DNA from 3 places in the Bradyrhizobium sp. 23AC genome. Region 1 is predicted to be linked to each of the others. Evidence: predicted binding sites of a transcription regulator. Region 1 holds the regulator's gene; each other region holds the start of a gene.
The links. The regulator PhoB, encoded in region 1, activates phosphate uptake and scavenging genes when phosphate is short. The targets are predictions, from matches to a motif close to TGTCATNNANCTGTCAT.
Positions count from the first base shown of each region.

Region 2: the regulator PhoB is predicted to act here: its motif matches at 6,495-6,511, upstream of RAD10_RS17870 (STN domain-containing protein).
Region 3: the regulator PhoB is predicted to act here: its motif matches at 3,692-3,708, upstream of RAD10_RS28145 (RNA degradosome polyphosphate kinase).

Region 1 is NZ_JAVAYN010000001.1:399,939-410,368, reverse strand. It holds gene RAD10_RS01975 (putative bifunctional lysylphosphatidylglycerol flippase/synthetase) at 190-1,245, shown strand; gene RAD10_RS01970 (ATP-binding protein) at 1,304-2,599, shown strand; gene pstS (phosphate ABC transporter substrate-binding protein PstS) at 2,750-3,763, shown strand; gene pstC (phosphate ABC transporter permease subunit PstC) at 3,938-4,927, shown strand; gene pstA (phosphate ABC transporter permease PstA) at 4,932-5,783, shown strand; gene pstB (phosphate ABC transporter ATP-binding protein PstB) at 5,780-6,598, shown strand; gene phoU (phosphate signaling complex protein PhoU) at 6,610-7,326, shown strand; gene phoB (phosphate regulon transcriptional regulator PhoB) at 7,350-8,057, shown strand; gene RAD10_RS01935 (GcrA family cell cycle regulator) at 8,137-8,649, opposite strand; gene RAD10_RS01930 (aspartate aminotransferase family protein) at 9,106-10,314, shown strand; gene argF (ornithine carbamoyltransferase) at 10,314-10,430, shown strand, end outside.
Region 2 is NZ_JAVAYN010000006.1:417,631-428,060, reverse strand. It holds gene RAD10_RS17875 (filamentous haemagglutinin family protein) at 1-6,391, shown strand, start outside; gene RAD10_RS17870 (STN domain-containing protein) at 6,555-7,358, shown strand; gene RAD10_RS17865 (energy transducer TonB) at 7,784-8,080, shown strand; gene RAD10_RS17860 (RNA polymerase sigma factor) at 8,272-8,814, shown strand; gene RAD10_RS17855 (FecR family protein) at 9,226-10,215, shown strand.
Region 3 is NZ_JAVAYN010000014.1:177,728-188,157, reverse strand. It holds gene ppx (exopolyphosphatase) at 1-1,410, opposite strand, end outside; gene RAD10_RS28145 (RNA degradosome polyphosphate kinase) at 1,426-3,618, opposite strand; gene RAD10_RS28140 (P-loop NTPase family protein) at 3,775-4,452, opposite strand; gene RAD10_RS28135 (CDP-alcohol phosphatidyltransferase family protein) at 4,564-5,106, opposite strand; gene purM (phosphoribosylformylglycinamidine cyclo-ligase) at 5,253-6,326, shown strand; gene purN (phosphoribosylglycinamide formyltransferase) at 6,341-6,994, shown strand; gene RAD10_RS28120 (cold-shock protein) at 7,087-7,293, opposite strand; gene RAD10_RS28115 (autotransporter outer membrane beta-barrel domain-containing protein) at 7,673-8,809, shown strand; gene RAD10_RS28110 (LysR family transcriptional regulator) at 8,820-9,860, opposite strand; gene RAD10_RS28105 (hypothetical protein) at 9,931-10,430, shown strand, end outside.

The DNA.
Region 1 (10,430 bases):
CTGCCTAAAATATTGAATGCACGTGTTTTTGTTCGAATTGGCGAATTCCACTCCGCCCCAAAACGCGCTAGTGGAGGGCTGGGGGGCATGCGCGATACCGGAGCCGGCGGCGAGGGTTCGTTGAGTGCCTGTGCGTCGTCCGCCTGTTCGCCGGCCACCCTGGCCGCTGAAGCGTTGTTCGAGGTCTAGATGCTGGAAGCCATACGCAGGGCGATGTCGTTTCTGCGCCAGAAGCAAGTCCTGCATAAGCTTGGCGTTGTGATCAGCGTCGCGGTCATCGGCATCGCTTGCTATGTGCTCTACCACATGTTGCGAGGCATCGATTTCAACGAAGTCCTCGAAGCGATCAAGAGCACCGAGCCGACCCAGATCGCGATGGCGGCGCTGTTCGTCACCGCGGGCTATTTCACCCTGACCTTCTACGACCTGTTCGCCGTGCGCGCGATCGGCCATGCCCACGTGCCCTATCGCATCAACGCGCTCGCGGCCTTCACCAGCTATTCGATCGGCCACAATGTCGGCGCATCCGTCTTCACCGGCGGTGCGGTGCGCTACCGCATCTATTCGGCCTACGGGCTGAACGCGATCGACGTCGCGAAGATCTGCTTCCTCGCCGGCCTGACCTTCTGGCTCGGCAATGCCGCCGTGCTCGGCCTCGGCATCTCCTATCATCCGGAAGCCGCCGCCTCGATCGACCAGCTGCCGCCCTGGCTGAACCGGGCGCTGGCGCTGATGATCATCGTCGGGCTGGTCGGCTATGTGGTCTGGGTCTGGACCCAGCCGCGCGTGGTCGGCCGCGGGCCCTGGACCGTGGTGCTGCCGGGCGGCCCGCTGACGCTGCTCCAGATCGCGATCGGCATCGTCGATCTCGGCTTCTGCGCGCTCGCGATGTATGTGCTGGTCCCGGACGAACCCAACCTCGGCTTCGTGGTGGTCGCGGTGATCTTCGTCTCGGCCACCCTGCTCGGCTTCGCCAGCCACTCGCCCGGCGGGCTCGGCGTGTTCGACGCCGCCATGCTGGTCGGTCTCTGGCAGATGGATCGCGAGGAACTTCTGGGCGGCATGCTGCTGTTCCGCGTCCTCTATTATCTGTCGCCCTTCGTCATATCTGTAATCTTGCTGACGTTTCGCGAAGTTATCATCGGCGCACGATCGAAGCGCTTGCAGCAGGCGGCGCTCAAGCTCGACCCCGGCCCGGCGCGTGAAGCCGCTTATGTGAGAGAGCGCAGCGACAGCGGTGCCTGACGGCGCCAAGCCTTATTTGGACAGGCCTTCAGACAAGCCCCAGGAGAAGTCCGCCCCGATGGCGATCGACGCCCCATCTTCTTCTCCCTCCGCCCAGCCCTGGTCCGACCGGCTGCGGCATTCGACCGTGATCCTGATCGCCGCGGCGCTGGCGCTGTCCGTCGTCGTCTCGCTCGGCGAATTGGCGGCGCTGCACGCCGCGATCGTGTTCCTCTGTATCGCGGCGGCCGCGCTGGTCCCGTGGCGGCTGCATGATCCCGCCGCCTCGCGCGACGATGTCAGGCGCATCAACCCGGTCGAGAGCGCGGCGGTGGCCGCGGTCGTTGCCGGCATGCCGGACCCGGCGGTGCTGCTCGACCGCGCCGGCCGCGTCATCCACCTCAACGCCGCCGCCGCCCAGCTCGCGCCGGCGCTGCGCCGGAACGAGCTCGCCCAGTTCGCGCTGCGCTCGCCGGAGATCATCACGGCGCTGCGCGAAGCGATCGCGACCACCGAGCCGCGGCGCGCGACCTATCTCGACCACGTCCCGGTCGACCGCTGGATGGAGCTCATGATCACGCCGGTGCCGGTGCCGACCAGCTTCGGCGGCGCCGACAAATGCATGCTGATGACCTTCCACGACCAGACGCCGCTGCGCCGGGTGGAGGAGATGCGCGCCGACTTCGTCGCCAATGCCAGCCACGAGCTGCGCACGCCGCTGGCCGCGCTGTCGGGCTTCATCGACACGCTGCAGGGCCAGGCCAAGGACGATCCCAAGGCGCGCGAGCGCTTCCTCGGCATCATGCACAACCAGGCCACCCGCATGGCGCGCCTGATCGACGATCTGTTGTCGCTGTCGCGGGTCGAGCTGTCGGCCCATGTCCGGCCCGACACCCTGGTCGACCTGTTGCCGATCATCCGCCAGGTCGCCGACGGGCTCGAGCCGCTGGCGCGCGAGCGCCAGGTCGAGGTCGAGATCCATCTGCCCGAGGGACCGGTGATGATCGCGGGTGACCGCGAGGAGCTGCTCCGCCTGTTCGAGAATTTGATCGAGAACGCGCTCAAATACGGCGCCTCCGGCGGACGCGTCATCGTGTCGCTGACGCCAGCCGCGGCCACTGATGGAACTCAGGAAATCCGGATCATGGTGCGCGATTTCGGCCCCGGCATCGCGCCCGAGCACCTGCCGCGGCTGACCGAGCGGTTCTACCGGGTCGACGTCGGCGACAGCCGCTCGCAGGGCGGCACGGGGCTCGGATTATCGCTGGTGAAACATATTCTTAACCGCCATCGCGGCCGGCTTTTGATCGAAAGTGTGCCCCGGCAGGGCGCCACTTTCACCGCCTGTTTTCCCCAGGCTAAGACTTTAGTTTAGGCCTGAAAGTCGAGCGATTTCAATCGCTTGGATGTGTCATCCGACTGTCACGAAACCTTCGTAAAAGCACAGCCGACCGCTCCTAAAGGGGCGGCGCGGGGAGCGCGATCGGGCGCGGTTGGCGCTTCGCTCCCCCCAATGGAGACCAGCATGAATTTCCTCAAAACGATCGTCGCTGCCGGCATGGTCGCCGCTTCGACGACGGCGGCCTTTGCTGCCGACATCACCGGTGCCGGTGCCACCTTCCCGTTCCCGATCTATTCCAAATGGGCTGACGCCTACAAGAAGGAGACCGGCAACGGTCTGAACTACCAGTCGATCGGCTCCGGCGGCGGCATCAAGCAGATCCAGGCCAAGACCGTGACCTTCGGCGCCAGCGACGCGCCGCTCAAGGCCGAGCAGCTCGAGAAGGACGGCCTCGTCCAGTGGCCGATGGTGATGGGCGCCATCGTCCCCGTCGTCAACCTCGAGGGCGTGAAGCCCGGCGAGATGGTGTTCGACGGCGAGACGCTCGCCAGCATCTATCTCGGCAAGATCACCAAGTGGGACGACGCCGCGATCAAGAAGCTCAATCCGAATCTGAAGCTGCCCTCGGACGCCATCACCGTGGTCCGCCGCTCGGACGGTTCGGGCACCACCTTCAACTTCACCAACTATCTCGCCAAGGCCAGCGCGGACTGGAAGAGCAAGGTCGGTGAGGGCACCGCGGTCGAGTGGCCGGTCGGCGTCGGCGCCAAGGGCAACGAAGGCGTGTCGGGCAACATCAGCCAGACCAAGAACTCGATCGGTTACGTCGAGTACGCCTATGCCAAGCAGAACAAGCTGACCTACACCGGTCTCGTCAACAAGGCCGGCAAGCCGGTGCAGCCGACCGTCGAAGCCTTCCAGGCGGCCGCCTCCAACGCCGACTGGGCCAAGGCGCCCGGCTACTACGTCATCCTGACCGACCAGCCCGGCGAGAAGTCCTGGCCGATCACGGCGGCGACCTTCATCCTCATGCACAAGGATGCCACCGACAAGGCGGCCTCGCAGGAAGCCATCAAGTTCTTCCGCTGGGCCTTCAAGAGCGGCGGCAAGGCGGCTGAAGAGCTCGACTACATCCCGATGCCCGAAGGCGTCGTGACCCTGATCGAGAAGACCTGGGCTGCCGAGATCAAGAGCTAAGCGCTCTCCTCTCGTGTCCCGGATGCGGCGCAGCACGCAAGTGCTGCTCCGCGGAGGGTCGGGACCCGCAGACTACCGCTCCGGATCGGCGCGCGCCGCGTCCGGAGCGCGAGACCGACAAAAAGACTGACAACAAGCGTATATTATCGGGCACAGGGGATCGGCGTGGCAGATATGGCCGTTCAGAGCGATGTAATCGACGACGCCGGACCGTATGACCGCGCCAAGGCCTTGAGCGCGTTCAAGCTCGGCGACGTCACCTTCTACTGGATCACGCGGCTGTCCGCGATCTCGGTGCTCCTCATTCTCGGCGGCATCATCGTCTCGCTGATCGTCGGCGCGTTCCCGGCGATGAAGGAATACGGCTTCTCCTTCCTGTGGACGCAGCGCTGGGCGCCGTCGGCCGATCCGCCCGTGCTCGGCGCGCTCGGGCCGATGTACGGCACGCTCGTCACCTCCTTCATCGCAATGCTGATCGCCATTCCCGTCGGTCTCGGCATTGCGATCTTCCTCACCGAGCTCTGCCCGCAATGGCTGCGCCGCCCGATCGGCATGGCGATCGAGCTGCTCGCCGGCATTCCCTCGATCATCTACGGCATGTGGGGCTTCTTCGTGCTGGGCCCGTTCCTGGCCAACACCTACCAGCCCTTCATGATCAGGATCTTCGACGGCGTGCCGGTGCTGGGCGCGATCTTCGCAGGTCCGCCGTCCTATCTCAGCACGTTCAACGCCGCGCTGATCCTCGCCATCATGGTGCTGCCCTTCATCACCTCGATCTCGGTCGACGTGTTCAAGACGGTGCCGCCGGTGCTCAAGGAGGCCGCCTACGGCGTCGGCTGCACCACCTGGGAAGTCGTCCGCAGCGTGGTGATCCCCTACACCCGCGTCGGCATCATCGGCGGCGTCATGCTGGCGCTGGGCCGCGCGCTCGGCGAGACCATGGCGGTGACCTTCATCATCGGCAATTCGTTCCGCATCTCCTCATCGATCTTCGCGCCGGGCACCACGATCTCGGCGGCGATCGCATCCGAATTCGCCGAGAGCGACGGCCTGCACCAGTCCGGCCTGATCCTGCTCGGCCTCTTGCTGTTCGTGCTGACGTTCTTCGTGCTGGCCGCAGCGCGGCTGATGCTGATGCGGCTGGACAAGAAGGCGGGGAAGTAACGTCATGGCGCTCAATCCGATCTATTCGCGTCGTCGCCGCAAGGACATCGTCATCCGCGGGCTCTGCTTCGCCGCGGCCGCCTTCGGCGTCACCTGGCTCGCGCTGATCCTGATCACGCTGCTCTTCAACGGCCTGGCCGGCCTCAATCTCGAGATCTTCGTCGCGGATACGCCGCCGCCGGGTTCGACCGAAGGCGGCCTGCGCAACGCGATCGTCGGTTCGATCATCATGACGTTGATCGGCGTCGGCATCGGCGCGCCGCTCGGCCTGTTCGCCGGTACCTACCTTGCCGAATACGGCCGCAACGACCGGCTGACCTCGGTGATCCGCTTCATCAACGACATCCTGCTCTCGGCGCCCTCGATCATCATCGGCCTGTTCATCTATGGCGCGGTGGTGGTGCCGATGCGTGGCTTCTCCGCGATCGCAGGCAGCCTGGCGCTCGCCGTCATCGTGATCCCGGTCGTGCTGCGCACCACCGAGGACATGCTGCTGCTGGTGCCGAATCCGCTGCGCGAGGCGGCCTCGGCGCTCGGCCTGCCGCGCTCGCTGGTGATCAAGCGCATCGCCTATCGTGCGGCCCGGTCGGGCCTCATCACCGGCGTGCTGCTCGCCACCGCCCGCGTCGCCGGCGAGACCGCGCCGCTGCTCTTCACCGCGCTGTCGAACCAGTTCTTCAGCCTCGGCCTGAACAAGACGATGGCCAACCTGCCCGTCACCATCAACAACTTCGTCCAGAGCCCCTACGCCTATTGGAAGCAGCTCGCCTGGAGCGGCGCGCTGCTGATCACGCTCACCGTGCTTGCCCTGAACATTGGCGCGCGCATCCTCGGCGCCGAGAGGACTGCAAAATGACCGACCTGTCCGTATCCATGAGTTCCAACGCTCATCTGGCCTCGCAGCCGCTGCCGGAAGCCCCGGCCAAGGTGACGGTGCGCAATCTCAATTTCTATTACGGCGAGCACCATGCGCTGAAGAACATCAACCTGACGCTGGGCGCCAACCGCGTCACGGCGTTCATCGGCCCGTCGGGCTGCGGCAAGTCGACCCTGCTGCGCATCTTCAACCGGATGTACGACCTCTATCCGGGCCAGCGCGCCACCGGTCAGCTCATGCTGGACCAGACCAACATTCTCGACCCCAGGCTCGACCTCAATCTGCTGCGCGCCCGGGTCGGCATGGTGTTCCAGAAGCCGACGCCGTTCCCGATGACGATCTACGAGAACATTGCCTTCGGCATCCGCCTCTACGAGAAGATCTCGAAGTCCGAGATGGACGACCGCGTCGAGAAGGCGCTGCGCGGCGGCGCGCTCTGGAACGAGGTCAAGGACAAGCTCAACGCCTCCGGCCTGTCGCTCTCCGGCGGCCAGCAGCAGCGCCTGTGCATCGCCCGCACCGTCGCGGTGCGGCCTGAAGTGATCTTGTTCGACGAGCCCTGCTCGGCGCTCGATCCGATCTCGACCGCCAAGGTCGAGGAGCTGATCCAGGAACTGTCCGAGAACTACACGATCGCGATCGTCACCCACAACATGCAGCAGGCCGCGCGCGTCTCCGACAAGACCGCCTTCATGTATCTCGGCGAGCTGATCGAGTTCGACGACACCAGCAAGATCTTCACGTCGCCGAGCGACCGGCGCACGCAGGATTACATCACCGGCCGGTTCGGCTGAGGAGACGCGACATGGGTACTGAACATACCGCAAAAGCTTTCGACACCGACCTCCAGGAGCTCACCCGCCTGGTCGCCGAGATGGGCGGCATCGCCGAGCGCATGATCGTCGATTCCGTCGACGCGCTGATCCGCCGCGACGTCGCGCTCGGCCAGCGCGTCGTCACCATCGACGCCGAGCTCGACGCGCTGCAGAAGCGCATCGAGGAACGCGCGGTGCTCACCATCGCCCGCCGCCAGCCGATGGCGGTGGATCTGCGCGAGATCGTCGGCGCCATGCGCGTTGCGACCGACCTCGAGCGCATCGGCGACCTCGCCAAGAACATGGGCAAGCGCGTCGCCGCGCTGGAGACCGACTTCCATCCGCTGAAACTGTTCCGCGGCCTGGAGCACATGACCGACCTCGTGCAGCAGCAGGTCAAGTCGGTGCTGGACGCCTATGCCGCGCATGATCTGCCGGCGGCGATGGCGGTGTGGAAGGGCGACGAGGAAGTCGACGCGATCTGCACCTCGCTGTTCCGCGAGCTCCTCACCTACATGATGGAGGATCCGCGTAACATCTCGTTCTGCATCCATCTGATGTTCTGCGCCAAGAACATCGAGCGGATCGGCGACCACGCCACCAACATCGCCGAGACCGTGTTCTACATGATCGAGGGCCAGGCGATCACCGACAAGCGGCCGAAGGGCGACATGACAACCTTCGCCACGACGGTCCCGAATACCTGAAGACTTGAAGGAGCGACGACCCGATGGGCGCACGCATTATGGTGGTTGAGGACGAGGAAGCTCTCACCGAGCTGCTTCGCTACAACCTCGAAGGCGACGGCTATGACGTCGAGACGGTCATGCGCGGCGACGACGCCGACACCCGCCTCAAGGAGCACATCCCGGACCTGATCGTGCTCGACTGGATGCTGCCGGGCCTGTCGGGCATCGAGCTGTGCCGTCGCCTGCGCACGCGGCCCGACACCAAGCAGCTCCCGATCATCATGCTCACCGCGCGCGGCGAGGAGAGCGAGCGGGTGCGGGGACTTGCGACCGGCGCCGACGACTACATCGTCAAGCCGTTCTCGGTGCCGGAGCTTTTGGCGCGCGTGAAGGGCCTGCTGCGCCGCGCCAGTCCTGAGCGGCTCGCGACAGTGCTCGCCTATGGCGACATCGAGCTCGACCGCGACAAGCGCCGCGTGGCGCGCTCGGGCCGGCCGATCGATCTCGGCCCGACCGAATATCGTCTGCTGGAGTTCTTCCTGGAGCATCCCGGCCGCGTGTTCTCGCGCGAGCAGCTGCTCGACAGCGTCTGGGGCCGCGACATCTACATCGACGAGCGCACCGTCGACGTCCATATCGGCCGCCTGCGCAAGCTGCTCAATCTCGGTCGCGAGCAGGACCCGATCCGCACCGTCCGCGGCGCCGGCTACGCGCTCGACGATCGCTTCGCGAAGGCGGAGCAGACGTAAGGTTTGCTCGCGATAAGCCAACAAAAAAGCGCGCCGGCCAGCGCGCTTTTCTTTGTCTCGATGTCGCCTGAGCCCGTGCTCAGCGCGGACCCGGCTTCGCCGGCGCGCGACGGCGATCCGCCGCCGGCTGATACGCCACGCGCGAGTGCTGGGCGCAGTAGGGCAGGCCGGACAGCGCCTTGCCGCCGCAGAAGAAGAAATCCGGGCTCGAGGGATCGCCGACCGGCCAGTGGCAGGTCGCCTCGTTCAGCTCGAGCAGCGACAGCCGCTGGCTCATCGGCACCACGTTGTCGTAGGTGACCGGTTCAGCCTCCACCTCGACCTCGAAGGCCTGTGCCAGCGCGGTGTTGCCGCGCGCGATGGGGCGGGTCACCCGCATCATGTGCTGCGCGGGACGCGCCTTGCGCGGCCGGGGCGCTGCCGATGAAGGGCTCTTGGCGCGGCCGGACAGACCGAGCCTGTGCACTTTGCCGATCACGGCATTGCGGGTCACATTGCCGAGCTCAGCTGCGATCTGGCTGGCCGAAAGTCCGGCCTCCCAGAGCTTTTTCAGCTGCTCGACGCGATCGTCGGACCAGGTCAAAACCGTCATTGCACCCTTTCCCTCGCTACGCGCCAGCCATCCTGGGGCCTCGCAGCGATTGCCTAAGTCTTCAAAAACCCGTGCCGCCAGAATCCCTTAAGGCTCGCCGGACGCGTGACTGACGCCCGAACGTTTACGCCGGTACATGAGGACTCTTGAGATCAGAACCGCTGCACGAGATGTCGTATCTGACAATCCAAACGCTACAATATGGCGTGACTCCCGCGCAAGAGTCCGCCGACTCGCTTCCACATGTTCCGTGGTGAAAACCCGCAAAATCGGCACCGCAAGACTACGGATTCAGCGTTTCCCGAGGCTTTCCGGGCGGCATTGACACCCGTCTTGCCAAGCATAAGATAGTCCCGCGTGCCGCCCTTAAAAGGCGGCACGTTTCGTTTTCCGGGCCGGTCGATGGTGCGTTGCGCAATGCACGCGTCACACCGTCCTCAACATTCAAGTGACATCATGACTAACAGCGCAGCGCCGCATTTGCTCCCCGTTTTCGCCAGAGCCGACCTCGGCTTCGAGCGCGGCGAAGGCTGCTGGCTGATCGCGACCAATGGCGATCGCTATCTCGATTTCACCTCGGGCGTGGCTGTGAATGCGCTCGGCCATTGCCATCCGCATCTGATCAAGGCGCTGCAGGAGCAGGCGACGAAGCTCTGGCACATGTCGAACCTGTTCCAGAGCCCGGATGGCGAGAAGCTCGCCAACCGGCTTTGCAACGAGAGCTTTGCCGACTTCGTGTTCTTCTGCAATTCGGGCGCCGAAGCGCTGGAGGGCGTGATCAAGCTGGTCCGGCATCATCACTTCTCCAAGGGCCATCCGGAACGTTATCGCATCATCACCTTCGAAGGCGCGTTTCATGGCCGCACCCTGGCAACGCTCGCGGCGACCGGCTCTGCAAAATATCTCGAAGGCTTCGGTCCGCCCATGGAAGGCTTCGACCAGGTGCCGCATGGCGATATCGAGGCCGTCAAGAAGGCGATCGGCCCGCACACCGCCGGCATCCTGATCGAGCCGATCCAGGGCGAGGGCGGCGTGCGCTCGGCAACGCCGACCTTCCTCAAGGCGTTGCGCCAGCTTTGCGACGAGAAGGGCCTGCTGCTCGCCTTCGACGAGGTGCAGACCGGCATGGGCCGGGCCGGCGATCTGTTCGCCTATCGGCGCACCGGCGTCACACCTGACGTGATGTCGCTGGCGAAGGCGCTCGGCGGCGGCTTCCCGATCGGCGCTGTGCTGGCGACCGCGGATGCGGCAGCCGGCATGGGGCCCGGCTCGCACGGCTCGACCTTCGGCGGCAATCCGCTGGCGATCTCCGCGGCCAATGCGGTGCTCGACGTCATGCTCAAGCCCGGCTTCTTTGACCACGTGCAGAAGATGTCGCTGCTGCTGAAGCAGAAGCTCGCCTCCGTGATCGACCGTCATGGCGATGTCGTCAGCGAAGTGCGCGGCGAGGGCCTTCTGATCGGCATCAAGGCCGTGGTGCCCTCCGGCGATCTCGTCGCGGCACTGCGCAATGAAAAACTGCTCACGGTGGGTGCCGGCGACAATGTCGTGCGTTTCCTGCCGCCACTGATCGTGACCGAAGCCGAGATCGAGGACAGCGTCGGGCGGCTCGAGCGCGCCTGCGCCGCAATCTCGTCCAGCCAGACCAAGCGGGCGGCAAGCTGATGAGCAAGTCCCCGAAGCACTTCCTCGATATCAACGAGCTGCCGCTGTCGGAGCTCAAGACCATGCTCGCGGCGTCCTCCGCCATGAAGGCGAAGCAGAAGGCGCAGCAGCCGGTC
Region 2 (10,430 bases), on a different contig from region 1:
GGCGACGCAGGACCTGATCTTGAAGGGCGAGTTGCATTCTCAGGCCGCAGTGGGTGGCCGCGGCGGCCTGGTCGATATCGCCGCCAACAAGATCGCAATCCTGGGTGCCGACCAGAGCGCCGGCACCTTGCGGGCCGATGGTTATCTGGTCATCGATGCCGCTGCTCTGTCCAGCTTCGGCGCCGGCAGCCTGCTGGTCGGTGGTTTCCGCAGCGGCGACGTCGGCGGTCTGCGCGTTGATGTGCAGGCTCACGACATCGTCGTGCGCAACAGTGCAAATTCGGTGTTGACGGGACCGGAGATCATCCTGGCTGCAAGCGACACGATCGATGTCTCCGCAGGCAGCGTCATCGTCGCGCGCGGCGAGGCGCCGACCGGCGCCGGCGATCTCGTGATGGCCCCGCAAGCGTCCGATCGCGACTGGGGTGCTTTGATCCGCCTGTCCAACGGCGATGCGGTGCGGGTCCGCCGCAAGAACGTCGATACGACCGTCGGCGGCCAGGTGAAGATCGGTGCCGGTGCCGTCCTCGATGGCGGCAAGAGTCTTCTGATCGACGCCACAGGAAACGCCCTCGTCGCCCAAGCGCGCTTGGCGGGCGCAGCGTTGTCCCTGGCGTCGGGCCGGATCGGCTTCGGCGGTGGCAGCGGACTGGTGCTCGATGCCGCGGCGCTGACCGCGCTCAACAACACCCAGCACCTGACCTTGCGCAGCTATTCAACCATCGATTTTCACAGCGCGGTGGACCTGTCGGGCCTCCAGGCCGTAACGCTCGATGCCGCAGGGCTGGTGGGCCGCGGCAACAGCGAGATCGCGGTGAACGGCAATCGGGTTGTGCTGGAAAATACGGCGAGTACGTTCAGCGAGCCGGTTGGCGCTGGTCATGGCAGTTTGAAGCTGACAGCAACCGAGCTGACCCTGGGCGAGGGTGCCAAGGCACTGCGTGGCTTCGACACCATCGCGCTGACGGGAACGACACGCATTGCCGGCGAAGGCAAGGGCTCGCTCGATGTTGCCGGCGCGGCGCTGACTCTGTCAGCGCCGGTCATGACCGGCCGGGGCGGCAGCCAGCAGTCGGTCACCACGACCGGAATCCTGACGGTTGCTGCTCACGGGACGGCTAGCCCTGCGCGCGACCAGGACAGCCTCGGCTCCCGCTGGACGCTCACCGGCCGCGCCGTCGATTTCGCCGGACGCATTGACGCGCTGGGCGGAACGGTCAAGCTGAACGCCACCAATGGCAACGTCAATCTCGCGGCAGGTTCGCGAATCGACGTCGGGGGCTTCGAGAAGAAGTTTTTCGACGTGTCCGAATATGCCGATGCCGGAACCATCTCGCTGGGTGCCCGCGGCGGCTCGGTGCTGCTCGCGTCCGGCGCGACCCTCGATCTCGGCTCGGCCCGCGACTCCGAAGGACGTCCCATCGGTGGCGGTGCGGGCACGCTCGCGATCGAACAGGACAGCAGCCAGGTCACGCTGGAGGGCACGATCAATGCCAGGGCCGCGGCGGGCAAACGCGGCGGCTCCTTCTCGCTCGACATCGCCGCGTTGTCGGATTTCGGCGGGCTCAACCAGCGCCTGAATGCCGCCGGCTTCACCAAATCACGCAGCTTCCGGATTCGCTCTGGCGACGTCACGCTCGACGGCGCGACAACGACCGAGGAATTCGCGCTGGCTGCCGATCAGGGTACGGTGACCGTCGCAGGCTCGGTCGACGCGCGTGCGACCTATGGCGGCTCGATCTCGATCTATGGCGGCCAGGGTCTGACCGTGACGAATGCGGCGCTGCTGCGGGCAGGTGCGACCGACACGGTGGACGGGCTCGGCTCCGGCCGAGTCACACTGGGAATCTCGAACGGCGTGCTGCGGGTATTGGGCGGCGTGATCGACGTGGCGGGCGGCGAAGGCGGCAAGGTCACCCTGCGTGCGCCTGTCATCGAGCAGCCAGGGGCCGACAAGGTGAATGTCAGCTTTGCCGGCACGATCAACGGCGCGCGCGAGATCGTGCTGGAGGGCTACAAACGCTTCGACCTTGCGACGCTTGCATCCGATCCGCGCTTCGTCGGCGTCACCGTCAATAGCGGCGGCCAGGCCGAACTCGATCTCACGGCGGCCTCGGCCGGCAAGCTCAACGTGCTGGCGGATTACGGCGCCGGCACGCTGGTCGAATTCGTACGCGACTTCGACGTCAGTGCCGGCTATGCGGATCTTGGCTCACTGACGAGCCAGTCGAACTTCCACGCGCGCGCGGGCATGGAGCTCAATTTTTCCCGCGACATCGTGCTCAAGAGCAACTGGAATCTCGGCGCTGGCGTGGTCAATCAGGCCTCGGCGCTCGCTGCTGGCGTGATGGCGATCGAGCCGGTACTGGGCAAGGCCTATGTGGTTGCCGGCAAGGAAAGCGCTTTGCTCCGTGACCATACGACCATGGTGTATCGCACCGGCGGCAGCATTCTCGGAGAGCCGGGCGTCCTGACTATGCGCGCCGGGGGCAATATCGATCTGAAGGGCAGCGTGACGGATGGCTTCTTCCAGTTCGCCAACCCGCTGGACTCGACCTACGTCGCCGCCAAAGGCACCATCTCGACGAACCTGAGCATGGTGTTCAACGTCGGCCGCACCAGTACCACGTCCAATCTCTCGCCCTACGACAGCGCGAGTACAACCAACCCTTCAGTCTATGCCGGTATCACCTTTGCGACGGTCGGCACGAGGAAAACCGAAACCGTAACGCCGCCGCCCACGCTGGTCGGTGTTCCCTATAGCGCAGAGGCCAACTCTCCGGGCGCAAATGCGCCGAGTACGCTCGCTTATTCGGTCTTGTTCCCCTCCATCACCGAGCCGGACGGCTCGAGGGTGGCGGTGCCGTCCTGGAGTCTGGGGCTCGTCGCGGGCGCCACGCCGATGGGCGAAAGCGCCGACCCGATGCGCCTCGCGAGCGGCGCGACGGGCAAGATTACCCTCAGCGAGCAGGCGGGTTACACCTACGTCAGCGGCCTGAATTCCGTCGCCGCGACTGCTCTTGTCGACTCGGTTGCCAGCTTTGGCGCGGGCAGTGCGCCCGGTTCGACCACGATGAACCCCGCCGATTGGCCTGCGAGCCTGGAGTCCACCTCTGGCACCCGTCTCAACAGCAATTCCAGCGCACAGATTTCTTTCGGTCTGCCGACGGATCCAGCCTACGGCTACGTGCTCGACCTCTGGAATAATTACGCCGCAGCGAAGGGCCTGAACACCAATCCGGCGCAACCGCAGGCCGACTTCAGATGGACCAGCACGGCCGCGAGCGGCGGCAGCCGCCTCAACGTCATCACGAAGTACTCGACCTTCAAGGACTTCTACCTGACGAAGATCGTCCCCAATCTTGCGACCATCACTTCGCTCTATGCGACGACCAAGCCCGGGCCGACCACGACCACCGTCAATCCGATCACCATGGTTCGCACCGGCACCGGCGACATCAACATCGCGGCGCGTGGCGATCTGCAGCTCAAAGGCGGCGCCTCGATCTATACTGCTGGCCGGCGCGATCTCGCCGCGTTCAACGATTTCACCACCGCGCCGGCGAACGCGACCTACGGGGTGGGCGGCGGCCATCTCGCCGTTGCGGTCGGCGGCAATATCGACGTGGCCCTGCCGGCGGACCGCTCGCAGATGCAGCACTATTCGGAGTGGCTAAACCGGCAGGGAGCGACGGATAACGCCTACGTCTTCGGTCCCTGGGCTCATTCCGCATACGGCCAGATGCCGGCTCAACAAAGCTCCTGGTGGGTTGACTACGCTAACTTCCTGCGGGGGGTCGGCGCGCTCGGCGGCGGCAATGTCGAGATCCGCGCCGATGGCGATCTCAACAATCTGACGGTCGCGCTGCCGACCAATGGCCGTGTGCGGGGAGGGCGCTCCACGACGGAGACAAAGCTCCTGGAACTGCGCAACGGCGGCGCGATGACCGTTGAGGCGGGCGGCGCCGTTCGCGCCGGCTATTATTACATCGGGCGGGGAGCCGGCACGATTACCGCAGGTGAATTTGTGGTCGGGCGCGATGTCAAGGCGCTGGTAGGAACGCAAATCGTCACCTATCCGATCGCCCCGATCCTGTCGCTCGGTGACGCAACCCTGGACGTGCGAACCGCAGGCGACCTGCGGCTGCAAACTGTCCTCGATCCGCTTCTGGTCGGCAAGGGGATGTCCCACGAACTGACGTTCATGAGCAGTCAAAGTGAGCGCACCGCGCTCAACTTGACATCGACGGGCGGCGACGTGATCCTGGTCGGGCAGGCGACATATCTGTCCAAGGACATAACGACGCCGGCCTTGCAGGTGTTTGCGAATGTGAACTCGCTGGCCGCAAATATCTATCCGTCGAAAACGCGTGTGACGGCGCTGAACGGCTCCGTGCTGAACAGCACGCTGTACACGATGCCGAGCAGAAATCCGGAGCTGCGGCTTCTCGCCGCAAACGACGTCCTCGTCGGCGAGATCGCCATGTCCCGCGCTGCGCTCGAGATGATTCCGTCACCGTTCGAGCCTGTGGGAGGCACCGTTTCCTCTCCGGTCAACCTCGGTGGTTCCTCGCCGGACACCCTGAGCGGGCTCCACAACGTTTTGGTCAATCCCTTCTCCGCGCCGGCCAGCAATATCGCCGGCCACACGCTGCATCTGTACAATCTTCGCAATCCCGCCCATCTGCCGAACGAGGGGGACTACGAGCCGAGCCGCGTCTATGCCCTGAACGGGTCGATCGTCGGCTCGCTCACAACCCAGAGCGGTTCGATCTTCACGGCCGGCGTCATGGCCAACGAGCAGACCTGGTTCCGCGCCGGCACGGACATCCGCAACATCAACTACTCACTGCGTAACATTCATCCGACCGACGTGTCGTTGCTCGAGGCCGGCAATGACATCATCGGCGGCCCGGTGATGGGCTCGATCTATGTGCAGGGGCCGGGCGCAGTGCAGGTGAGCGCGGGCCGCGACGTCTACGCGCCGGAACTGTCGATCTTCGGGACCGGAAACCGGGAATATGATGCAAACAATCGGCCGAAAGATTTCACGGAGATCATCGGCCTGCCCGGCCGGAGTGCGGCGATCACGGTGATGGCGGGCCTCAAGGGCAAGCAGCCGTCCTATGACGCATTCCTGGCGGCCTATCTCGATCCGGCAAATGTCGGAAAGATGCCCGATTATCTCAAGATCACGCTGGCGGACGGCACGGTGGTGCCGCTCTATCTCACCGAGGAATTCGAGCTACGTTCCTCCGGGCCGCACCAAACGCGCGCGGGCATCATCTCCTTCATGGCGGACGTGACCGGCGAGCTGCTGTCGCCGCTCGATGCCTGGAGCAAATTCCAGGCTCTGCCAATGCTGGTGCGCGAACGCTTCGTGCGGCAGGTCTATATGCAGGAGCTGCGCGAGGCAGGCGACGACCAGAACACACTCGACGGCAACGGCAAGCCGCGCAACGGTGGATACAACCGCGGCTATGCCGCGATCGAGACGCTGTTCCCGGGTGCCGACTGGGCGGGCGACGTCAGGACCGGAAATGCCAAGTTCCGAACCATGTCGGGCGGCGGCATCGAGGTCTTGACCCCCGGTGGCGGCCTGCAAGTTGCTGCGCTCGGCAAGCCGGCGCCGGTGGAGTTCGGTCTCGTGACGCTGGGGCCCGGCGACATCAACCTGTTCGCCCGTGACAGCGTCACCGTGAACCGCTCGCGCATCCTGACCTTCGCCGGCGGCAACGAGATCATCTGGTCGACGCAGGGCGACATCGACGCCGGCCGCGGCGCCAAGACCGCGCGCGTTTCGTCGGCGCCGGAAATCCAGACCGATATCGATGCCGTGACGCGCGTGCTCGAGAAGGCCGATATTTCCGGCAGCGGCATCGGAACGATCCTCGGCTTCACGGGGGTGCCGGAAGGCGACCTCAGCCTGATCGCACCCAAGGGCACGGTGAATGCCGGTGACGCCGGCATCCGCGTCCACGGCAATTTCACCTGCGCCTGCTTCAACATCGTGAACATGGACAACATCCAGGTCTCGGGCCAGAGCAAGGGTGTGCCGAGAGCGGAGGTCAAGACTGCACCGCTCTCGCTCGAGACCAAGGACAAGGCCGCAACGGACGCCGTGAAAGACGTGACCAAACAGGGATCGTCGGACCGGCCGTCGGTGATCATCGTCGAAGTTCTCGGGTACGGCGGCGGTGACGGCGAGCGGCGCCAGCCCGACCCGGGCGAGGATGAGAAACGCCGGGCGCCCGACAAGCAGAGCTACGACCCGAACGGCATGTTCCGCGTGCTCGGCAATGGCGAGTTCACGGCCGATCAGTTGAAGGACCTGACAGAGGACGAGCGAGCCGTGCTGTTGCAGCGGCTGGGGCGCAAGGCGTCGCTCTAAGGCAGGGGCGCGGGCAGGCATCCGGGTCCGACGTGCGGTCGTGCCGGTTCGTATCGATCGGCCGGGTGGGGCCCCACCCGGCCGGATGCACCGGTTAGATCACTGTCATGCAAACGATATAGAGGAGGCATTCGCCCGCGCTTCAACGATCCAGACAGCCGAAGTGCGGTTTCTGGTCGACAAGAGCAGCCCGATGAAAGCAGTTACATTGCATGGCGTCGCGGCGTTGAATGCCGACGGTCCTCGAGGCGGTCGCCGCGCCGCGTTCCGCTTGCTGGTGCTATTGCCCGCCTGGCTGATGACGGTCATCCTCGGCGCCAATGCCGCTGAAGAAGACCGGGTGGCGCGTGCGGAAAGGCCGATCGCATTCCGCATTCCGGCACAGTCCCTGGCCGGTGCGCTGCAAGCCTATGGACAGACTACTGGCATTCAAGTGCTCTATGAAAGCAACTCCGCGGTCGGCCGAACGTCGGTCGCGGTTGAAGGAACGTATGCCGCCGATGAAGCTCTGAACCTGTTGCTCGCGGGCACGGAGCTGAAGGTGCGCTACATTCGTCCCGACGCCATCACGCTTGCTCTTCCCAGCGCAGAGGGTGTCGGCTATGCACCTCCGGCGGCTCCGCTCGCAACATCGGATCTGTTCCTGGGAAGACTGCGCGTGCGTCAGACCGGCGATGCCGACGACGCCGCCAGATTGCAGGATTATAGCCAAAGAGTGCAGATGGACATTCAGAATGCACTTCGAAAGAACGCAAGGACGCGCGATGGCAATTATCGCGCGGTGCTAGATATCTGGATCGATCCCGCACGCACGATCGAGCGCACCGAGTTGTTCCGCTCGACCGGGGACCATGAACGGGACCTTGCGGTGTCGGCGGCGCTTCGGGGCCTGACGATCAGCAAGCCGGCGCCAGCGAATACGCCACAGCCGGTCCGCGTCGTCATCATGGTGAAGTCCTTGCAATGAGCGACAGCGATGTCCGCCCCGGGAACGAGAAGGGACGAGCGGCGGTCTTTGGATCCTATCGAGACGACGAGCTGGATGCCGCCTCGCCATCGGGAGAGTTCTATCGCCTGCTGGGTATTCCCGCCCTGGCGGCCGTTCTTTTCGTGGGCGGCGTTTACTGGATCAGGATGCAAGTGCCAGCCGGCTCTCCTGGACAACAGTCGGCTGCGATCGTGCAGGTTCAGCTGCTTCCGCGGCCCGATGCCGTTCCGATAGCAGTCGCTTCGGATTCTCAACCGGAAACGGCGAATGTCGCCAGTCGCGCCGATACGCCATTGAAGGACCCAAATCCGACGCCATCCGACGATCCTGTTCCGGTCCCGAAAGCGAGAAGCTTCTCGCCCGGAGACGCTCCGCCCTCAAATGTCATGTCGGCGCCGTCGGCCGTGAGCGGACCTGCGAGCAGTGCCGCCATCAAATTTCAGCAGTCGCTGCTTCGGCACGTTTCGCGCTATCAGCGTTATCCCAACGCGGCGCGCGCGATGCACCTCGAAGGAACGGTCGTCACGCAGTTCGCCATGGCCAGGGATGGTACGCTGCTCGGCGTCTGGGTTCGGACGAGCTCGGGTCAATTGCTGCTCGACAAGGAGGCGATCGAGACCATCCGGCGAGCCCAGCCGCTGCCGCCGATTCCGCCCGAGCTGCCGGATCGGCTCAATATTCATCTGGAGCTCGAGTTTTGACCCGTCATGAGGTCCGTGCCCGGGCGATGGACAGGGCATCCGTGCAGTGGCGGGCCGGACGCGATGTCGTCGCTCACGCCTTGTGTCATAAATGTGTAGCCCGGCAACGCTACGACCTTCCGAACCTTTTGCAGTAGTTGCGTAGGCAATGTTTGCGCCGGAAATGCCAGAGTATGTTGGGCACGTGAAACGTGGCTGATAGCAATCGAATACGGCTGCGGGGGCAGTTGGTCGAGAACTATGAAGGCCTGATCCGGAAGCTTACGCGCCGGTTGGGATCGGCCGATTTCGCCCACGAAGCCTTGCACGAAACGTTTCTGCGTCTCGACCGAGTCACGGATGCCGAGCCCGTACGCAGTCCTGCCGATTACATCTTTCGTACCGCCATCAACATCGCGAAGGATCGCCAGAAAGCGCAGAACTACCGTGTCAGCGCGTCGGAGATAGATGCGCTTCTCGATATATGTGATGACGAACCCGATCCGGCCAGAGTGGTCGAGGCGCGTTCGGAAATCGAGGCTTTCAAGCGCGCGCTTGCCGAGTTGCCGCCACGGCCCCGCGAGGTTCTTCGGAGCATTTCGATCGAGGGGCAACCAGCGCACCAGGTCGCCGCGCGTCTCAATGTCAGTATCCGGACCGTCGAGAGCGATCTGAAGCTGGCGCTTGGTCATTGTGCCGACAGCCTCGAACATACATTGCGACGCCGTCTCGGCGGCCCGCGTCCGCGATCCTAGCGCGTCGATATTGCAACCCGGCGCATCGGAGGGCTTTTTTGCGCAGGCAGAAGGTTTGATCGATAGGCTATCCTTGCACGGTTTTTCTTCGGGATAGCCGGGCGCCATTCGTCTATCGAATAGATGCACCGGCAGGCGTCTCAGGCCGCGAGCTAAACAGAGGACTTCCGGGGGGATGACGCAGGTGACGGCAGTGACAGCGATTGCTAGGTGGGCTAAGCCGGCAGTCGCGGCCGCTCGCTTCCCCGACCGCGGATGTGTCTTGCCGTTGATTGCCGGGGCGTTGCGGCCGATGTCCCGGTCCAGAGGGCGCTGTTCGAAATTGAGGGGAATCGATAATATATCGCCTCTGACCGTCTTTGGCCCGGTGTGGGTACCGGTCTGGCGAGTGCGATAGATGGGCTAGGGATCTTGACCGCGACCAACGAAACAACTGAGCCGGATGCGCTTCTGCACGAAGCCCTGGACTTCGTCGTTCGCCTCAAGACGGGTGAACCGACCAGGGCAGATGTCGAGGCGCTGCAAGCGTGGCGTCAGCAAAGCGGCGCGCACGAAGCCGCCTTCAGGAACGCCGCCCTGGTCTTTCGTCATGCTGGCGTCGCTGCGCAGGAGTTGGCGGATCGGCCGGTGACAGGAGACGTCGCACGGCTGACGCGAAGACCGGTGTCGCGGCCCATTGGGCGGCGCGCCTTTCTGGGAGGTGCGAGCGCCGCGGCAGCGGCCGCGGTGGGGTACGCAATCGTTCGTCCGCCGCTCGGCCTTTGGCCGTCGCTCGGAGAACTCTCCGCCGATTACCGGACGGGAAAGGGCGAGTTGCGCAAAATCGCGGTCGCGCCGAACGTGTCTCTGGAGCTGAATACGCAGACCAGCATCGCGTTGCGTTCGGCGTCGAAAGAAACCCGGATTGAATTGATATCGGGCGAAGCCTCTGTAGCAGCGACGTCCGCCGCCACCCCCTTTGTGCTGCTGGCGGCGAATGGTCAGATCTCCGCGGTGGAAGCGGATTTCAATGCGCGTTGTCTCGATGGCGCCGTGTCGGTGACCTGTCTGAGCGGCAGCGTGGATGTCGCGCAAGGCGAGAGAACGGTGCGACTTGGCAGGGCACAGCAGGTGTCCTATTCGCCGGGCGGCATCGAAGCCTCGGTGCAGGTCGACCCGGGGCAGGTGACGGCCTGGCAATCAGGGCTCCTGATCTTCCGCGATCGGCCGCTTGCGGACGTCGTGGAAGAGGTCAATCGTTATCGTTCCGGGAAAATCATCATCACCAATGCGGATCTCAAACGCCGCATGGTCAACGGCACGTTTCAGATCGACAAGCTCGGGGATTTCGTGCCCCAGGTGCAGCAGCTGTTCGGGGCCCAGGCGCGGTCGCTGCCGGGCGGAGTTGTGCTGCTCGGTTGAACCCCATCCCGTCGGGTTCGAATATGCGCAGACTCGTTGCCGCGCCCATTCTCCTTACTGCGCGAGAATCGATGCAGGCACGTCACGCCGGATGCTGCTCGTAAAATAATCGCTAACGTTTCCCGATCTCGCAAAAAAGTTTTGCGGGTTGGGCAAAGCCCAGTCGTCTTTAGAGCGAGGGGACGTGATCACGGTGTCCGGCCGTGACCTCGTTT
Region 3 (10,430 bases), on a different contig from region 1:
GTGCTCGAACACCAGCATCAGCTTGCGGCCCTGGCTGCGGAAATGCGTGGCCGGCAGCACGCCCGGACGCGCCGCCGAGATCAGATGCGCGACGCGGAACGCCGCGCCCAAGAGGCGCGCGCGTTCGAGCTGCGCCGGCGTCAGCAGCTCCTGCATGGTGACCGGCGGCTGGTTTTCCTCGCTCAGGCCCGCATAGCGATAGAACACCGAGAGGCCGACGAAGGCGCGCTCGGTATGGGTGATCGCGCCGAAATTGCCGTTGACGACGAGGCTCAGCGTCTGCTCGCCGCGGTGATCGGGATGCACGCGCCAGCCGATATCGGACAGCAGGCATGCGGTGTGGCGCAAGCGGCGGTCCTCCTCGCTCTCGCGCAGCTTCACCACGCGCGCCAGGCGGTCGGTCCAGGCGATCAGCTCGTGGGCGTGCTTGGCCGAGCGCGACAGCAGCTGGTTCAGTTCTTCCGCGGCGCAGATCAGGCCGTCCTTGTTGCGTTCCGGCTCCGACAGCTTCTCGTGCAGCAGGCCCTCGCGCACGCCGAAGGTCGAGAACACGATCGTCTTCGGCTTCGCCACCCGGATGATGTGCTCGAGCACCAGCGCCGCATAGGTGAGGAGAGGCCGGCGGGCATCGGCGACGCTCTCGATGTCGGCGAGCATGTCCGCTGCCGCAAGACGACGCAGACGACGCGAGAAGTCGAGCGCCTCGGCGGCCGAAATCGAATAACCGTGCATCACCTGGAGCGGATAGCCGCTCTGGATGATGTGAATGCGCGCGAGCGCGCGCCAGGTGCCGCCGACGGCGTAGAAGGTGCGGCCGTGGCCCGCGGTGAGCTGCGGCACCTCGTCGAGCTCCTCGCGCACGATGCGGTCGGCGCGCTTGAGCGATTTATGCGCGAGGTCCTGCAGCGCGAGCCCACCCAGCGGCAGCGTCACGCCGCTGCGCACGCTGTTCCTGCGCACGTCGATCAATTCCAGCGAGCCGCCGCCGAGGTCGCCGACGATGCCGTCGGGATGATGGATGCCGGAGATCACGCCGAGCGCGGACAGCCGCGCCTCGCGCGGGCCCGACAGGATCTCGATCTTCACGGCGCAGATGCGCTCGGCCTTCGCGATGAAGTCGGGGCCGTTGGAGGCGTCGCGGCAGGCCGCGGTCGCGATCGCGAACACGCGCCCGACCTGCATCACACGGCACAATGCGCGAAAGCGCCTCAGCGAGGTCAGCGCCTTGTCGACGGCATCGGGCGCGAGCAGGCCGGTGCTCTGCACCTCGCGTCCGAGGCCGCACAGCGTCTTCTCGTTGAAGATCGGAATGAGGCTCCGCGTCAGTCCCTCGTAGACGACGAGACGGACCGAGTTGGAACCGATATCGATGACCGCGACGCTCGAGCCGCGCTTGCGCGGCCGCTTCACGTCGAACATCCCGGATCAGGATTGATGGCGTTCGTTCCGGCGCGTGAGACGACGCGGCGAGGATTCCTTGAGCGACTTTCCACGGCCAGACAGACTCGGATTTGTCATGAAGTAGTTGTGGACGTTGAAAGGCTCTTCGCCCTTCGCGGTCTTCATACGCGTTGAGGACCCGTCCGGCAACAATTGCCAGCTCTGCTCATTGTCCTTGAGATTCGCGACCATGATCTGTTCGAGAACCTGCTGATGCACCGTCGGATTTTGCAGCGGGCACAGCACCTCGACGCGGCGGTCGAGGTTGCGCGGCATCATGTCGGCTGAGGAGATATACACAGCCGCTTTGGCGCTCGGTAGGCCCTGGCCCATGCCGAAGCAGTAGATTCGGCCGTGTTCCAGGAAGCGTCCGATGATCGACTTGACGCGGATGTTCTCGGACAGGCCGGGAATGCCGGGGCGCAGGCAACAGACACCGCGCACCACGAGCTCGACCTGCACGCCGGCCTGGGAGGCCTCGTAGAGCGCGTCGATGATGTCGGGGTCGACCAGCGCATTCATCTTCATCCAGACCGCACCGTGGCGGCCGTGGCGCGCATGCGCGGTCTCGCCCTGGATGTGCTCGATGATGCGCTTGCGCAGGGTCAGCGGCGACACCGCCATCTTCTCCAGATCGCTCGGTGCGGCATAGCCGGTGATGAAATTGAAAACGCGAGCGGCATCGCGGCCGATGGTCGGATCCGAGGTGAAGTAGGAGAGGTCGGTGTAGATGCGCGCGGTTACCGGGTGATAATTGCCGGTGCCGGTATGGACGTAAGTCGTGAGGCTGCCGCCCTCGCGGCGCACCACCATCGAGAGTTTTGCGTGCGTCTTCAGTTCGAGGAATCCGTAGACGACCTGCACGCCGGCGCGTTCGAGATCGCGTGCCCAGCGGATGTTGGCTTCCTCGTCGAAGCGCGCCTTCAGCTCGATCAACGCGGTGACGGATTTGCCGGCCTCGGCGGCTTCCGCCAGCGCGCGGACGATCGGCGAGTTGTTGGAGGTGCGGTAGAGCGTCTGCTTGATTGCGACGACATCGGGGTCGCGCGTGGCCTGCTGCAGGAACTGCACCACCACGTCGAAGGATTCGTAGGGGTGATGGACCACGAGGTCCTTCTGCCGGATCGCGGCAAAGATGTCGCCGCCATGCTCGCGTACGCGCTCGGGATGGCGCGGCACGTAAGGGGTGAATTCGAGATCGGGCCGGTCGAGGCGGGTGAGCTGCGAGAGCTCGTTCATCGCCTGCACGCCGTCGACCAGGAACACCTCGTCATCGGCAGCCGACAGCGCGTGCTGAACGAAGCTGCGCAGCTCCTCCGGCATCTTGGCATCGATCTCGAGCCGGATCACCGACCCGCGGCGGCGGCGCTTCAGCGCGGTCTCGAACAGGCGGACGAGGTCTTCCGCCTCTTCCTCGATTTCGAGCTCGGAGTCGCGGATGATGCGGAAGGCGCCTTGGCCGTGCAGATTGTATCCGGGGAACAGGCGGTTGATGAACAGGGCGGTCGCCTGCTCCAGCGAGATCAGCCGGACCACCTTGCCGTCGGCCGGCAGGCGGATGAAGCGGTCGATCTTGCCGGGCATGCGGATCAGCGCGTTCATCTGCTTGCCGTCGGCGGCGCGCGTGAGCTGGAGCGCAATGGTGAAGCCGAGGCTCGGGATGAACGGGAAGGGGTGGGCCGGGTCGATCGCCAGCGGCGTCAGCAGCGGGAACACGTTGCTGAGGAAGTAGTCCTCGATCCAGGTCCGCTCCGCCTTGGTGACGTCCTTGCCTTCGACCAGCACGATGCCGACATCGGCCAGCGTGCCGCGCAAATCGCGCCAGATCGCCTGCTGGTCGGAGGCAAGCTCGGAGACAGTGCGGTTGATCAGCGCGAGCTGCTCGGATGGCGTCAGGCCGTCGGGGCTGCGTTCGGCAATGCCCTCGCGCACCTGGGCCTTGATGCCGGCGACGCGGACCATGAAGAACTCGTCGAGATTATTCGCCGAAATCGACAGGAATCGCACCCGCTCCAGCATGGGGTGGCTGGGATTGACCGATTCCTCCAGGACGCGGCGGTTGAAATGCAGCCAGGAGAGCTCGCGGTTGATGAATCGCTCGGGACTCGATGCGATCGCCGGCAGGCTCTCGGTCTCTGGGGCTTTTTCTTTAGTTTCAACAGCTTGCGCAGAGTCCATCAGAAGTCGGTCCATCCAGTTCGCCCCAATTTGCGACTTATGCGCAAAACCGGCCGGAGCATGTGTTAGAGCGATGACGTTTCGATGACATTGATGTTCCGCCGCTCCGCCGCGTCAAGCGGGCTCGCGCGGTCTGGAGGCGGCCGCGTAGGCCGATCAGGCGTCCCGGAGCAGCTCGGCCGCCAAGGCCCGGGTGACCGGTCGGCCGAGCCGCAGGGCTTCGCTATCCAGCAATTCCACGGCCTGGCGGGCGGCGGCCGAGGACCGCTCCAGGCGGGTGGCGAGGTAGCCGACCACGCTCTCGTCCACGGTGAGCTGGCGGTCGGCGCAGAATTTGACGATCAGGCCGCGGAACAGCTGATCGTCGGGCGGCAGCAACGCGACCACCGGAACGGCGCGCAGACGCGAGCGCAGGTCGCGAAGCTCGATCTCCAGCGCGGCCGGCACCTCGCGTCCGGTGAACAGGACGTAGGCGCCATCCTCGCGGGCGAGGTTCATCAGGTGGAAGAGGGCGCGTTCGTCAAATTCCCTGGCCTTGAGATCCTCGACCACCAGCGCGCCGGTGGCGAGCGCGCCCGGAACGCCCGCGGCGGTCAGCGCATTGGCCGTGGTCGAGCGGGCCCCGGCTTCCTCGGCCCAGATCGCGGCGAGATGGCTCTTGCCGCTTCCTTCGGGGCCGGCCAGCCACATGATCCGGTTCGGCCATTCCGGCCAGCTGTCGATCAGGCCGAGACCGGCCGCATTGGCGGGGCCTTCGAGGAAATTGTCCCGGCTGAGGCTCTCCGCATGCGGAAGCGAAAACGCCAATTGTCGGGGGTGAACGCGGCCTGGCACGCTTGCTTTGCTCCATGCCGGCGCGCCGGCGTCATTTGAAGAGGTCGGACGTATCGAGCGGGAGTTGGCCTTTTACGGGGCCGCATCGCCTCTCACTTGGCCTCGATCGTGCTACTTGGCCTCGATCGTACTCATGTGCCGCAGCCACTCGACCAGATAGAGCGAGACGGAGGAGAGCGTGAAGACCGTGACGAGGCCCATCAGGATGATATCATAAGGGGCCGGCTTGAAGCCGAAGGCAAGCGCTGCCAGCACGAGCGCCGCGAACGCCACCTGTGCCACCGTGTTGAGCTTGGACACTTTCGACGGCTTCATCTCGACGGGCCGGTCGAACAGCCAGGACACGATCACGGCGGCGACGATCATGATGTCGCGCGAGACCACCAGGATCACGATCCAGCGCGGAATTGCGCCCCAGATGCCGAGCGCCATGTAGATCGAGACGAGCAGCGCCTTGTCCGCGAGCGGGTCGAGCAGGGCGCCGAGCTCGCTCGTCATGTTGAAGCGCTTGGCCAGGAAGCCGTCCACGGCGTCGCTGATACCGGCGATCAGGAAGACGGCGAACGCGACCTCCATTTGGCTCGACACGATGGCCCAGACGATGATCGGGACCAGCATGATGCGGCCCAAGGTAATGATATTCGGAATACTCACGAAAGCGCTTCCCGGCACCCGGTCTGACCTCGACGGGAGGCTGAACCGGTTGATATCTCTACATAGTATACGGCGGTGCGCCATGCGAGCCATTGCGCGTCCCCGGAATTCGACGTAACCAGCCGCGAACCCACTGGAAATCGGGCATGACCGACCGCAAAAACGGCCTCACTTACGCCGATTCAGGCGTCGATATCGATGCGGGCAACCGCCTGGTCGACCTGATCAAGCCGATGGTGCGCGCCACCGCACGGCCGGGCGCCGACGCCGAGATCGGCGGTTTCGGCGGCCTGTTCGACCTCAAGGCGGCCGGTTTCAAGGACCCGGTCCTCGTGGCCGCGACCGACGGCGTCGGCACCAAGGTCAAGATCGCGATCGAGACCGGACTGCATGGCGGGATCGGCATCGACCTCGTCGCCATGAGTGTCAACGACCTCGTGGTGCAGGGCGCCGAGCCGCTGTTCTTCCTGGACTATTTCGCGTGCGGCAAGCTCGATCCGGAGGCGACGGCCTCGATCGTCGCAGGCGTCGCGGAGGGCTGCCGCGAATCCGGCTGCGCCCTGATCGGCGGTGAGACCGCCGAGATGCCCGGCCTGTACAAGGATGGCGATTACGATCTCGGCGGTTTTGCTGTCGGTGCTGCGGAGCGGGGCACGCTGCTGCCGCGCAAGGACATCGCCGCGGGCGACGCCGTGATTGGCCTCGCCTCGTCGGGGGTGCATTCCAACGGCTTCTCGCTGGTGCGCAAGATCGTGGAGCAATCGGGCCTCGGCTTCGAGGCGCCGGCGCCGTTCGCCCCGGTCATGACCCTTGGCGGCGCGCTGCTGACGCCGACGAAACTTTACGTCAAATCCTGCCTGCGCGCGATCCGCGAGACCGGTGCGGTGAAGGGCCTTGCCCACATCACCGGCGGCGGCTTCACCGACAACATTCCGCGCGTGCTGCCGAACAACCTCGGCGTCGGTATCGATCTGGCGCGTCTGCCGGTGCTGCCGGTGTTCAAATGGCTGGCGGCGCAGGCCGGCATCGCCGAGCTGGAGATGCTGCGCACCTTCAACTGCGGCATCGGCATGATCGCGATCGTCGAGCCCGACAAGGTCGACGAGGTCATGCAGGTCTTCACCGATGCCGGCGAGACCGTGGCGCAGCTCGGCACCGTGATTCCGGCCGAGGGCGAGCACCGCGTCGTCTACAACGGCCATCTCGACATGGCGCTGTGATGACTGGCGCTGTGATGAAGCGCCGCGTCGCCATCCTGATCTCCGGCCGCGGCTCCAACATGTCCGCGCTGATCAGGGCCGCTCAAGCCGCGGATTTTCCGGCGGAGATCTCGCTCGTCATCTCGAACAAGGCCGATGCGCTCGGTCTCGATCGGGCCAAGGCGAGCGGCGTGAACACGCTGGTGATCGAGAGCAAGCCGTTCGGCAAGGACCGCGCCGGATTCGAAAAGGTGCTGCAGGCGGCGCTCGACCAGCACGGCATCGAGCTGATTTGTCTCGGCGGCTTCATGCGCCTGTTCACGGCCGAGTTCACCAGGACCTGGTACGGGCGGATGCTCAACATCCATCCCTCGCTGCTGCCGTCCTTCCCCGGCCTCGACCCGCACGGCCAGGCCCTGCGCGCTGGCGTCAAGCTATCAGGCGCGACGGTGCACTTCGTCATCCCCGAGACCGACGCTGGTCCGATCGTGATGCAGGGCGCGGTTCCCGTCGGCGATCACGACACGGGAGATACGCTGTCCGAGCGCATCCTCGAGGTCGAGCACCGCATCTATCCCGAAGCGCTGCGGCTACTCGCCACCGGCAAGGTCCGGATCGAGGGCGACGTGTGCAAGACGGTGGGCAGCGCGGCGTCGGAGAATTTCCTGGTTGCGCCGGTGGTGAGCTGAAGCGCCGTCCTCGCGGCGGTCTTCACAAACAAAATCCCCCGGCAGAGCCGGGGGCAACGTCATGATCTCTCGCGCTTTGGCTTTGAGAGAATTCAGGAGACCTTGAGGTTCTCCGCGGATGCTTTGCCGCGGTTCTCCACGAGGTCGTATTCAACCACCTGGTTCTCGTTGAGGGTCGAGAGTCCGGCACGCTCGACGGCGGAGATGTGGACGAACACGTCCTTGTCGCTGCCGTTCGGCTTGATGAACCCATAGCCCTTGGTCGGGTTGAACCATTTGACGGTGCCCTTTTGCGGCATCCTCAGTCTCCTCCACTAGATATAAAAAAGACGCGGCCGCTTTTCGCGTGCCACGCCACAAACGGGCTTCCGGGAGTCTGTTCGAGTCTTGAATCTCAATGTCGCGAAACGCACAGCAGAGCGGCCAATTCCGATTGTGTCCAACATTGCAACATGAAAATCGCCCGTTAGCAAGCTGCGCGTAAATTTCAAGGGCGGGCGGATTGTGCCGTTCTGCAATTTCCGACCTGTGGCCGCGGAACCACAATCGGGGGCAATAGCCCCTGTCTCAGCACTGCAACCGATTGACGCTCCGTGGCAGTTCAGCACAAATCGCCGCGTGCGGCCGCGCGTCGTGTTGTATTTTTGCGCGCCGCGCTTTGCTTTGGGATGAGTCGTCATGTGCTGCACCGCGCAGCCCTCCAGGACACGGCAGACGATCGGGCTGGACCGCGTCCGCAGGGTCGCGGCAGCGATCGCGACGGCGTTTGCGATCGTCGTGATGATGTCGGCCACGTCACCAGTCTTCGCGCAAAGCCCGACGCCTACGCCGACCCCGACGCCCACGCCGTCGCCCACCCCGATCCCGTCCCCGTCGGCCGGCAACGCCGCGCTCGATCTCGGCTCGAATTTCCTGGAGCGGCTCGGCAACCGGGCATCGAACGGTTTCGACCGGGCGTTCCGGACCAATCCCGGCGGCGGCGGCGCGTCGGCCAGCACCGAAGACCCGCGCTACCGCACCTGGTTCGAGGGCTACGGCATCTCGGTCCGGACCGATGCGCAAGGCGACTTCGTCGGCGACCGGCGCAAGACGGTTGGCGGCGTCGCGGGCTTCGGCGCGCGCGTGGCCCCGGGCGTCAATCTCGGCTTCTCGGTCGACCAGAGCCATACCGACATCGACGTGCCGCTGGCGCTGCAATCGGCCACGCTCGACCTGACGCAAATCGGCTTCAACGGCTCGGTCGACAAGGGGCCATGGACCTGGGCCTTTGCCGTGGTGCACGGCTTCGGCAAGGTCCGTTCCAGCCGCGACACCGGCCTTGGCCTTGCGACCGCGGGCTACCGCGCCGCGGTCGACGGCGCGCTGACCGAGATCAGCTTTTACTGGACCAAGGACCAAATACGCATCGTACCCAAGGGCGCGCTGGAATATGTGCGCGCCACCAGTGCGGCGTTCCAGGAGGCCGGCGGCCTCGATCCGCTCAACGTTGGTTCGACGGCGCTCTCACGCGCACGCATCATGATCGGGGCCGAGATCGGCCGCTACTTCATCATCGACCAGAAGATCCTGGACCTGTCGGCCTACGGCAAGTTCGTCGACAATTTCCACCAGGACCTGGGATCCGTCCAGGTCAGCCTCGGCGCCCAGAACATCGTCGTGCCCGGCATCGGCGAGAGCCGTTACGGCATGGATGCCGGTGCTTCGGCTTCGCTGAGCCTGACGAGCGTGGCGCGGCTTTACGTCAATTACGACGGCAAGTTCCGCAATGAGCTGACCTCGCATCAAGGCACGGTCGGCTTCGAATATCGCTGGTAGGCGCAGCCTCCTAGGTCGGCGTCGCCGCGACATATCCCGTCAATCCAAAACCCTCGCGCGCCGCCGTCATCATCGGCACCAGCGCGTTCGGATGGATGAACTCGTCGCGGAAGCAGGGATGGGTCTTGGGATCAAAGATCTTCTTCAGCCAATCGACCACGATCTTGTGCCGCTCGGAGGTGCGGAATTCCCGGTGATAGGTGAGCCAGAGATCGGCGTGGTGGCTGACGCCGAGATCGACGGCGATCAGCGGCGCGCCAAGCGCGATCGAGACCGTCGGCAGGAAGCCGATGCCGGCGCCGCGCTCGACGGCGTAGAGCACGCCGACCGAGGAATTGGTCTTGATCCCGACGATGCCTTCGAGCGACTTCAGTCCGAGCACGCGCGCGTAGGCGCCGTCGTCGACCTGCGGCGCGCTCTGCTTGATGATGCGGTGGTTCTTCAGGTCGGCCAGGGTCGTCGGCACGCCGTAGAGATTTTCGTACTCCTTGGAGACGAAGGGATAGATGTGCAGACGGCCGAGCTTGGCGACGATCAGATCCGGATTGGTCGGCGGCTCGAGCTGGATCGCGATGTCCGATTCAAGCCGTGCGACGTCGGCCTGCTCCATCGCACAGCGCAGATCGACGGTGATCTTGCGGTAGGTCTTCTGGAAGTCGATCAGTCGCGGCAGGATCCAGAAATTGCCGGGGCCTTCCGTCACCGCGACGCGTACGGTGCCTGAGGTGTCGTTCGACGACCGCGAGGCGCGCCGGAAGACGTTGAAGGCATGACGCTCCATATGCGCAACGTCGGCGATCATCGCGGTGCCTTCATCGCTGAGCGTGAGCCCACTCTGGTCGCGCAGGAACAGCTTGCAGCCGATGCTCTCTTCGAGCCGGTCGATCCGGCGCATCAGCGTCGTGGAGGTGAGCCCGAGCTCCTCGGCGGCATTGCGAAAACTTTTATATTTTGCGCACGCTAAAAACAGTTTCAAATCGTCCCAGGACGCGCCCAGGGCTTCTTCACGGTGCTGCATCATAGCAGCACCCCGGTGCAATAACTGCTGCATACTCCTGATCCCCAGCCGCTAAGCTCATTGGCATAGCGGGCACGAAAGCTCCGGACGATAGAGGCGCGATATGGCTATGGAAAGAGGCTCGTTTGCCGCAAGGCATGATTTCGATGCCTTGCCGCTGAGCCCGGATGTGGATGTCCGCTGCGCGCAATTTTCCGAAATTGCCGCGCTTTCGCAGATGGCGCAACGGCTGGTGCCGGGCGTGCGGATCGGGACAGCCGAGCTTGCGCATTACTTCACGTTCGATCCCCAGAGCATCCTGACGTTCCGCCGGAAGGGCGATCTCGTCGGCGGCATGGCTTTCCTGTTTCTCAATGACCGCGGGCACGATGCGCTGCTGCTCGACGAGATCTGCCTCACCGCGCCCGAGACGCGCTATCTCGCTTCCGCGAACGAAGAGGTCGCTGCCATCTACATCTGGGCGATCGCGGCGACGGGACGCGGTATCGCCGGTCTCGGCAAGGCTGCAGCACATTTGCGACAGCTAAGGTTTCGCAGCGCCGATTGCTATGCGCAGCCGTCAACGGTGGCCGGACGCGATATCATGATGGCGACCGGCTTTGC